Regions from separate parts of the Paenarthrobacter sp. TRD_SC_7 genome, predicted to be linked through region 1. Evidence: riboswitches for the same ligand, from Rfam matches in the RefSeq annotation. Region 1 holds a riboswitch; the other holds the start of a gene.

Region 1 (3,397 bases):
CCGGAACTGCGTGGTGTGCCGGAACCTGTCGCCTTCCATGTAGTCGTAGGCCACCTCGATAACGAGTTCGGGGCGCAGGGGCACAAAGGAGAAATCCTTGCCCCCGCTCCACCGGCTTTGGGCGCCGGGCATGCGTGAACCGCCGGCAGCGTCGTCCTGGTTGGCCCACTCGCCCCACGGGTGCTCGCTGAGTTCGATCTGATATGGCTCCAGCTCTGCGACCAGAGCCTCCCGGCGGGCCATGGGGAACGATGCCACCACTCCCACATGATGCAGCCGGCCAGTGTCGTCATGAAGGCCGAGCAACATCGACCCCACAACTTTGGCGGTCTTGTGCCAGCGGAATCCGGCCACCACGCAATCCGCCGTGCGCTCGTGTTTGGTCTTGAACATCAGGCGTTTGTTGGGTTGATAGGTCCCGTTCAGCGGCTTGGACAGCACGCCGTCCAGTCCCGCGCCTTCCAACTGCACGAACCACTCCTGCGCCCGTTCGAGATCCGTCACCGCGGGGGTCACATACACGGGAGGCTCTGCCTTGGCGAGTGCCCGTTCCAGAAGCGCGCGGCGCTCTGAGAACGGCCTGTCCATGAGGTTTTCGTCGCCCAAGGCAAGAATGTCGAACGCGATCATGGAAGCCGGGGTCTTCTCGGCAAGCATCCTGACCCGGCTGTCGGCGGGATGGATCCGCTGCTGCAGAACCTCGAACTCCAGCCTGCTGCCCTCGATCAGGACGATTTCGCCGTCGATCACGCATTTGTCCGGGAGGTTCTTCCGTAGGGCATCCACCACTTCCGGGAAGTATCGGGTCATTGGCTTCTCGTTGCGGCTGCCCAGGATGATCTCATCGCCGTCCTTGAAGACGATCGTCCTGAAGCCGTCCCATTTGGGCTCGTAGTGCCCAACATCGGGGATGGCCGGAACGGATTTGGCGAGCATGGGCGAGACGGGTGGCATCACAGGCAGGTCCATAGACAATGTCTACCTGCCGGTGCACCGCGAAGCTAGTGTCAGGCCATGGATATCTTCCTCGTGTTGGCCCCACCAGGCCGTGCAGATCCAGAAGATCCAGTACGAGCTACCGGCTCCCGCGCCGGCCCCGAAGCCTAAGTCATAGAACCCCATCGCTTGGGCAGGCCTACCGCCCGTTACATTAATGTGACTTTACTTTCCGGCTCATGTACCGTCGTAGGGCGACCCGTATCTCCGCTGGGCCGCTTCCGGATTGACGCCGAGCTCTGCCGCAATCCGGGATCCGCCAGACCCGCGGCAGAGGCGGGGGACCCACAGTTCCCGGGCTTGGTATCCAAGTCCTCGGGGTGAAGCCGCTTAGGCGGCCGGACGGCCTCGTCCGAACCCGACAGCTAACCTCGAAGGCGTTGAGAGGCAACCACCATGTCCCCAACCATGGATCAGCCGCGCCGCGCCCACAATGAAGGCGAGCGCACCAAGCCAACCGGACGCCGTCGGGCCCAACCCAGCGGATTCCCCACCAACGCACCGGCGGACTCCGCCGCTGCGCCCCAAAATCCAATTAGCACAGGCACGACGCCGGAACCCGCCACTGCGGCCCTGCCCACCATCGCGGCGCCCGCGACGCGTGCGGCGGTTCGTGCGGCCGAGCGGGAGAGGGCAGCCCGGGCTGTGATCGCGCCCGAGGAATCCCTTGCCGAGGCGTCCGCGACTGAGCATTCCGCAACTGCAATGATCCCCACGGCTGCGATCTCCAATACGCAGGCGGCAGCTCCGAAGTCGACCACGCCTGGACCCCCTAGCGCGGCGATCCCCGTTGTGCAGCCGGCTGGCATGGAGCCGGGTTCGCAGGAGTTCGGCACCCAGGAATCCGCAACCGCAGCTATTCAAGTGGTGCAGCCTGCAACGCCGGAACCCGCCACGGCGGCCATTCCCGTGGTGTCTGCCCGCGAAGAATCCGCGAGCACACCCGAACCGGCCGAGTCACCGCGGGGCAAGTCCCCCGCGCAGGTTGCTGCCGCGGCAACGGCGTCGGCAGCACTGGCAAGCCGCAAGGATGTTCGGAAGCAGGCTGCCGCACCCACAGCTGGCAGGTCCAGCTTCGGACCGACGTCCTCCTTTGGCCGCGAACCTCACTCCGCCCTTCGAAAAGCAGCGTCGGTCAAGCACATGAGCCAGCGCATGGCCGTGGTTGCAGGGGCGCTTGGCCTTGTGCTGACGGCCGGGACGCTGGGGCAGGCCCTGGAGTTGCCCTTCTTCGGCCGGGAGACTCCAGCGCAGGAGGCCAGCGGGAGCGATGATCGCACCTCGACTTCGGCGTCTCCCGCGCCCAAGGCTTCGTACTCCACGGCTTCGTCGCCATCAGCCTCGTCAATGGCCACGGCGTCCTCGGAAGCCGGGCAACCGGCAACGGTAGCGGAGGCGCCCGCGGCAGGGTCGCCGTCGTCGACTGCGACCCCGCAGGTCTCACTCGCGGACCCGGTATGGGTTCCGTCAGCCGCACCCTCTTCCGTCCCGGCCGTTCCTGGCGTGACCAGCCCGATCCCCACCCAGCCGGCTCCTGCGCCGAGCGAGGTGCCGTCGGACACCATCACAACGCCGCCTGCGCCGACCCCGACCCCTACGCCGACCCCGACGGTCACGCCGACGCCGACTCCCACACCAACGGAGACTGCAACGCAGACCTCCAAGCCGCGGCCGGGCAAGCCGAATGCCGCCACCACGCCGCAGCCCACGGAATCGGGGCTTCAAAGCATCCTGGATGCAGCCCAGCAGGTCCTCAAGTGAGCACGCGCCTGCCCCGTACCTCCAGCCATGTGGGGTGGCATGGCCGGCACTGCAGCAGCAGCCGGACTGCCACGTTCCGTCGCCGGATGGGACGCTGGAGCTGCCAGCGCTTGAGGCGCTCGTAAAGCATCACAACAAAGGAGGCAGGCACCCGGGTGCCTGCCTCCTTTGTGGCGTCTAGTTTCTGGCGTCAGATCCGCGGCCGCCCGGCCCAACGCCGCGCCTTCAGGGCGGCATGTAACTCGAGCCGGATCGCGCCACTCAACGGATCAGCACCGATGTGTTGGCGGATCCGGCCGAGTCGGTTGTAGATGCTGCTCCTGTGGAGGTGAAGTTTGGCGGCGACGTCCTGAACCGAGCCATCATTGTCATAGAGCAATTCCAGGACGGGCAGAAGCTCGCCGTTCTTGTCCTGGTCCTCCAGCGTCAGAAAATGCACCGATCCCGTGTCATCCCAGCCACCCGGCGCCAGCAGGCGATCAAAGAGCTGGTAGACACCAACACTCCGGCTGTCCACGAGCTCACCTAGCGGGAGGTCCACTGCGGCCGCTTGCGCAGCAACCTTCGATTGACGATAAGCCCCCGATAGCTGCCGGATGACTTGGAAGGGTTCACTGATGCCCAGGATCACCCTGTCCAC
Region 2 (3,397 bases), 1.6 Mb from region 1:
TTAGTCCGCTCCTAACCGCTTATGGGCTGATTCAAGGCGGAAAGTCCGAACTTTGAAAGACCCCGCTTCAAGACACGCGCCAGGATGGTACGGCCCGCGTTATCCAACGTCAATCACCTATGGCCGATAGTTGTCGGAGCGCAGGGTAGCCGCCCTCCGGTAGTTGCAGATCGGACCTGGTTCCTGGCAGTGTCCGTGATTCAGCAAGCCCGCGACCTGGACATAGCCCACGGCCTCGATTTGCTTTCCTGGCGCACGTTTGGCGCTCCCGCCTCGATCATGGCACTTGTTGGAGTCGTGTCCGGCGCTTCTTTTGTCCGTAGCTTGTCATGCCGGGCGGTTCATAGACGGCCAGAATGGTTGCCAGCAGAAGCACCACGAGTGCTCCGCTGGTGTGCAGCAACGGTGAAGGCATTTGCGCGCCGGCCATGACAGGGCATTTAGCTATGTCCGCCAGCGGCTCGATGGTATCCGTATACATGACCAGGACGACTGTGGCGATGAGGGTGAGCGCGAGCTTCAGGAGAACCCAGTAGTGGCGGAAGAGTCCCCGCCGGGTGGCAAGTGCCAGGACCGTTCCGGTCAGCAGGGACCCCAGGGCCAAAGGGATGAGCAGCGACCAGACTGTGGCTTGCAGGGCAAGCCAGAGCAGGCGGCCTAGCTCGGGGCTGTCACCGCTGAGGCTCGCAATGTCGAGGACGACGAAAACAGCGACCGCGCCAATCCAGCCCAAGGAGCAAAGGACGTGAAGGGTCAGTAGGAACTTCCGGGAGCAGAGCTAAGAACCATCAGTGACCTATCCCAGGGCTGGTAGCCGGAGCCTGTCCGGCCGCTGAGCCGGGTGCCGTCACGCTGGTGCCGCGCTGCGGCTCGTCGGAATCACCATGGCCGGATTGCGGCCGCAACCGCAAACCTCCGCCCTCTAACCCACCATGGCAGAAAACTCCCTGCGCGTTTGCTAGTCCTGAGAGGTGCCAGCGGTAATGTGAGAGTCTCCAAAAGGGAGGCACAGGCGTTCTCGCAACGGCGGCACGCCACGGCACAGATCGTGCAATGCCCGTGCATCTCCGCGTGCTGTTCACAGTCCTTGGCGCAGACGCCACACGCGGTCCGGCACGCTTCGAGCATTGCCCTGACGATGTCGGTGTTGGTGGCGGTTTGGCGGCTGAGGATGGTGCCGGTCGCGGCGCAGATGTCGGCGCAATCGAGGTCGGTGCGGATGCAGGCGACCAGATCGGCGACCATTTCCTCACTAAGACACGCGTCGGCACAGGCAGTACATACTTGGGCACATTCGAAGCAGGCAGCAATACACTCAGCCAACTTTCTCCTTGTCCACAAGCCCTGACGTTCTTGGGTGGGCATCGATCATCGCGCTGATACGGTGGCTCATGGGCTCTGCTCCTCACACAGGTCATGAAGCGGCCGGCCCGCCGGGGGTGAACTGTCGGCTCAGATGAACGTTCCAGGATCCACTGTCTTGTCGTTCACCATGACCTCGAAATGGAGATGGCATCCGGTGGAGTTGCCCGTCGTCCCCACCCCGGCAATCTGGGCACCTTTGGCGAGGACCTGTCCGACTGAGACTCCGATGCTGGCCAGGTGGTTGTACGTGGTTTTCAGTCCGTTACCGTGGTCAACGACGATCCTGTTGCCCCCGCCGTATTGGCTCCAGCCCGCCTCCACGACGGTCCCTGGCCCGGCAGCGAAGACCGGAGTGCTGCACGCTCCGGTCAGGTCGATCCCGGTATGCCATTCTCCGGTTGCTCCCGTCAGCGGATTCACCCTGAGGCCGAAGGGTGAGCTGACGTTGACCGAAGCCATAGGTGCCCGGAGGCCGGGAGCAGACTCAGCCGGCGGGGCCTGGGGGACAACCACGGGGGCTGGGGCGGCAGCCGCCGGGGCTGCTTCTACCTTTGTTGGCGGGGCGGCCACCGGAGCAGGCGCCGCCTGCGAACCGACGAGCGGGCGGTCAAAAGAAAGGGAAGCCGCTGCTTCGGCGCCGATCATCGGCTGCGCGGCCGAGACTGGTTCAGCGGCCGGGACAAGGTTCGGTGCAGCGCCAGATCTCCCGGGCTCCGCTTGCGCGGCGGATAAGACAGAGGCGGCGATCAGGCCGGTCGCTGCCGCCGCTGCACCGAACCGAGGGCCACGGTTAAGCAGCGAAGAAAGATGATAAGCGGTCCCACGGCCAGGGCTGGTGGGAGTTGACATGGGGGCGGCGCGACGGCGCCGGTGCTGGGAACGGAAATGCAATGCGGGGGTCCTCTCGGCGCCGGCGAAGTTAGCTGTCGGATTCGGACGAGTGGACTGTCCGGCCCGCCCCGCTGCCCCGCCGATGGGCGGGCAATCGCAGGGCCGGCTTCACCCCAAGGTGCTACGCGCACCGCTGTTGGGTCCTCCGCCCCCGCCTGGATCTAGAAAGTCATGGACCGCCGACGGGGTTTGGCGAAACGGGCCAGCATACCCATGGCGGGTATGTACGAATCCAAGACTAACCAAAAGGAGTAAGAAGTTACAATTTCGTTACCATGGGATTGGCGTGTCCATCAAGAGTCGTGCCGTTTCGTCGACTATGGCGTATACCGTGAAGCGCGATGCATGGCGACACCCAAAGTGGAGGCACACCCTGCGGCGGGATGCGGTAGATGGCCTTAAACCCAGGGCATACGCGGGGGTAAGGTCGCACCTTCCGGGCCCGATATCTTCGTGTGACTCAGCCCGAGCCCCGGCCAACTCCGGGCAGGACCTGACGACTCTCTCGACGGCCTCCGACGCGGCACCCACACAGGCGGAATCCACAACTCCTCCGCAGCCCACTGCACCGACGCAGACTACCGGCCCCGACGACAGCAAGGCGCCCTTGGTCGCCGTCGTCGGGGCAGGGATCCTTGCCCTTGTTGGGCGAGGTTTCCTCCTTTCAGAGGTCACTTCGGAAAAGCCCTAAGCCGGAAGGGCGATACGTACCCGGCAAGCGGCAGCGCCGCCGGCGCGGCCATAGTTTCAGCAGCGGCCAGGAACGCATTGGTCAGGGGAATCCGACAGAGACCTCCTTGCGGAGGTCCCGGTCGGAATCGACCCCCGTCGGCCCGTGTCAGGGGGCGTCGGCGGGGCGGTAGCTCGTGCCTCCACCGGTGGAGACAACGATCCCTTCGGGCGTGGCAGCCCAGATCCAGGGATTCCCGTCGGCGCCCTTGAGGGCCGCAATGGCTAGAACTTCACCGTCGATCCGTCCTTTCTTGGTCCACGACTTGCCGGCGTCCGCCGAGTAGTAGGTGGTCCCGTCAGGGGCGACGCCTGCCGCTTCGTCCGGGTTGGCGAATGCGGCGTACTGAATCACTGGTCCGGTCTTATCCAGGGTCCAGGTTGCCCCGCCGTCGGTGGAGCGCTGGATTCC

What was found. A riboswitch is a leader RNA that binds a small molecule or an ion and turns the genes downstream of it on or off. The one in region 1 is predicted to bind cyclic di-AMP.
Region 2: linked by a shared signal. The riboswitch ahead of AC0J5Z_RS17885 (M23 family metallopeptidase) and the one ahead of AC0J5Z_RS03595 (hypothetical protein) in region 1 are both predicted to bind cyclic di-AMP.

Annotation. Positions count from the first base shown of each region.
Region 1 covers NZ_CM149587.1:712,027-715,423, reverse strand. Annotated here, with positions in the region: gene AC0J5Z_RS03600 (ATP-dependent DNA ligase) at 1-969, opposite strand, end outside; cyclic di-AMP (ydaO/yuaA leader) riboswitch at 1,244-1,390, shown strand; gene AC0J5Z_RS03595 (hypothetical protein) at 1,393-2,757, shown strand; gene AC0J5Z_RS03590 (PucR family transcriptional regulator) at 2,948-3,397, opposite strand, start outside.
Region 2 covers NZ_CM149587.1:3,760,017-3,763,413, reverse strand. Annotated here, with positions in the region: gene AC0J5Z_RS17900 (metal-sensitive transcriptional regulator) at 1-15, shown strand, start outside; gene AC0J5Z_RS17895 (DUF2269 domain-containing protein) at 278-733, opposite strand; partial or broken gene AC0J5Z_RS17890 (four-helix bundle copper-binding protein) at 988-1,393, opposite strand; gene AC0J5Z_RS17885 (M23 family metallopeptidase) at 1,453-2,214, opposite strand; cyclic di-AMP (ydaO/yuaA leader) riboswitch at 2,262-2,433, opposite strand; gene AC0J5Z_RS17880 (F510_1955 family glycosylhydrolase) at 3,095-3,397, opposite strand, start outside.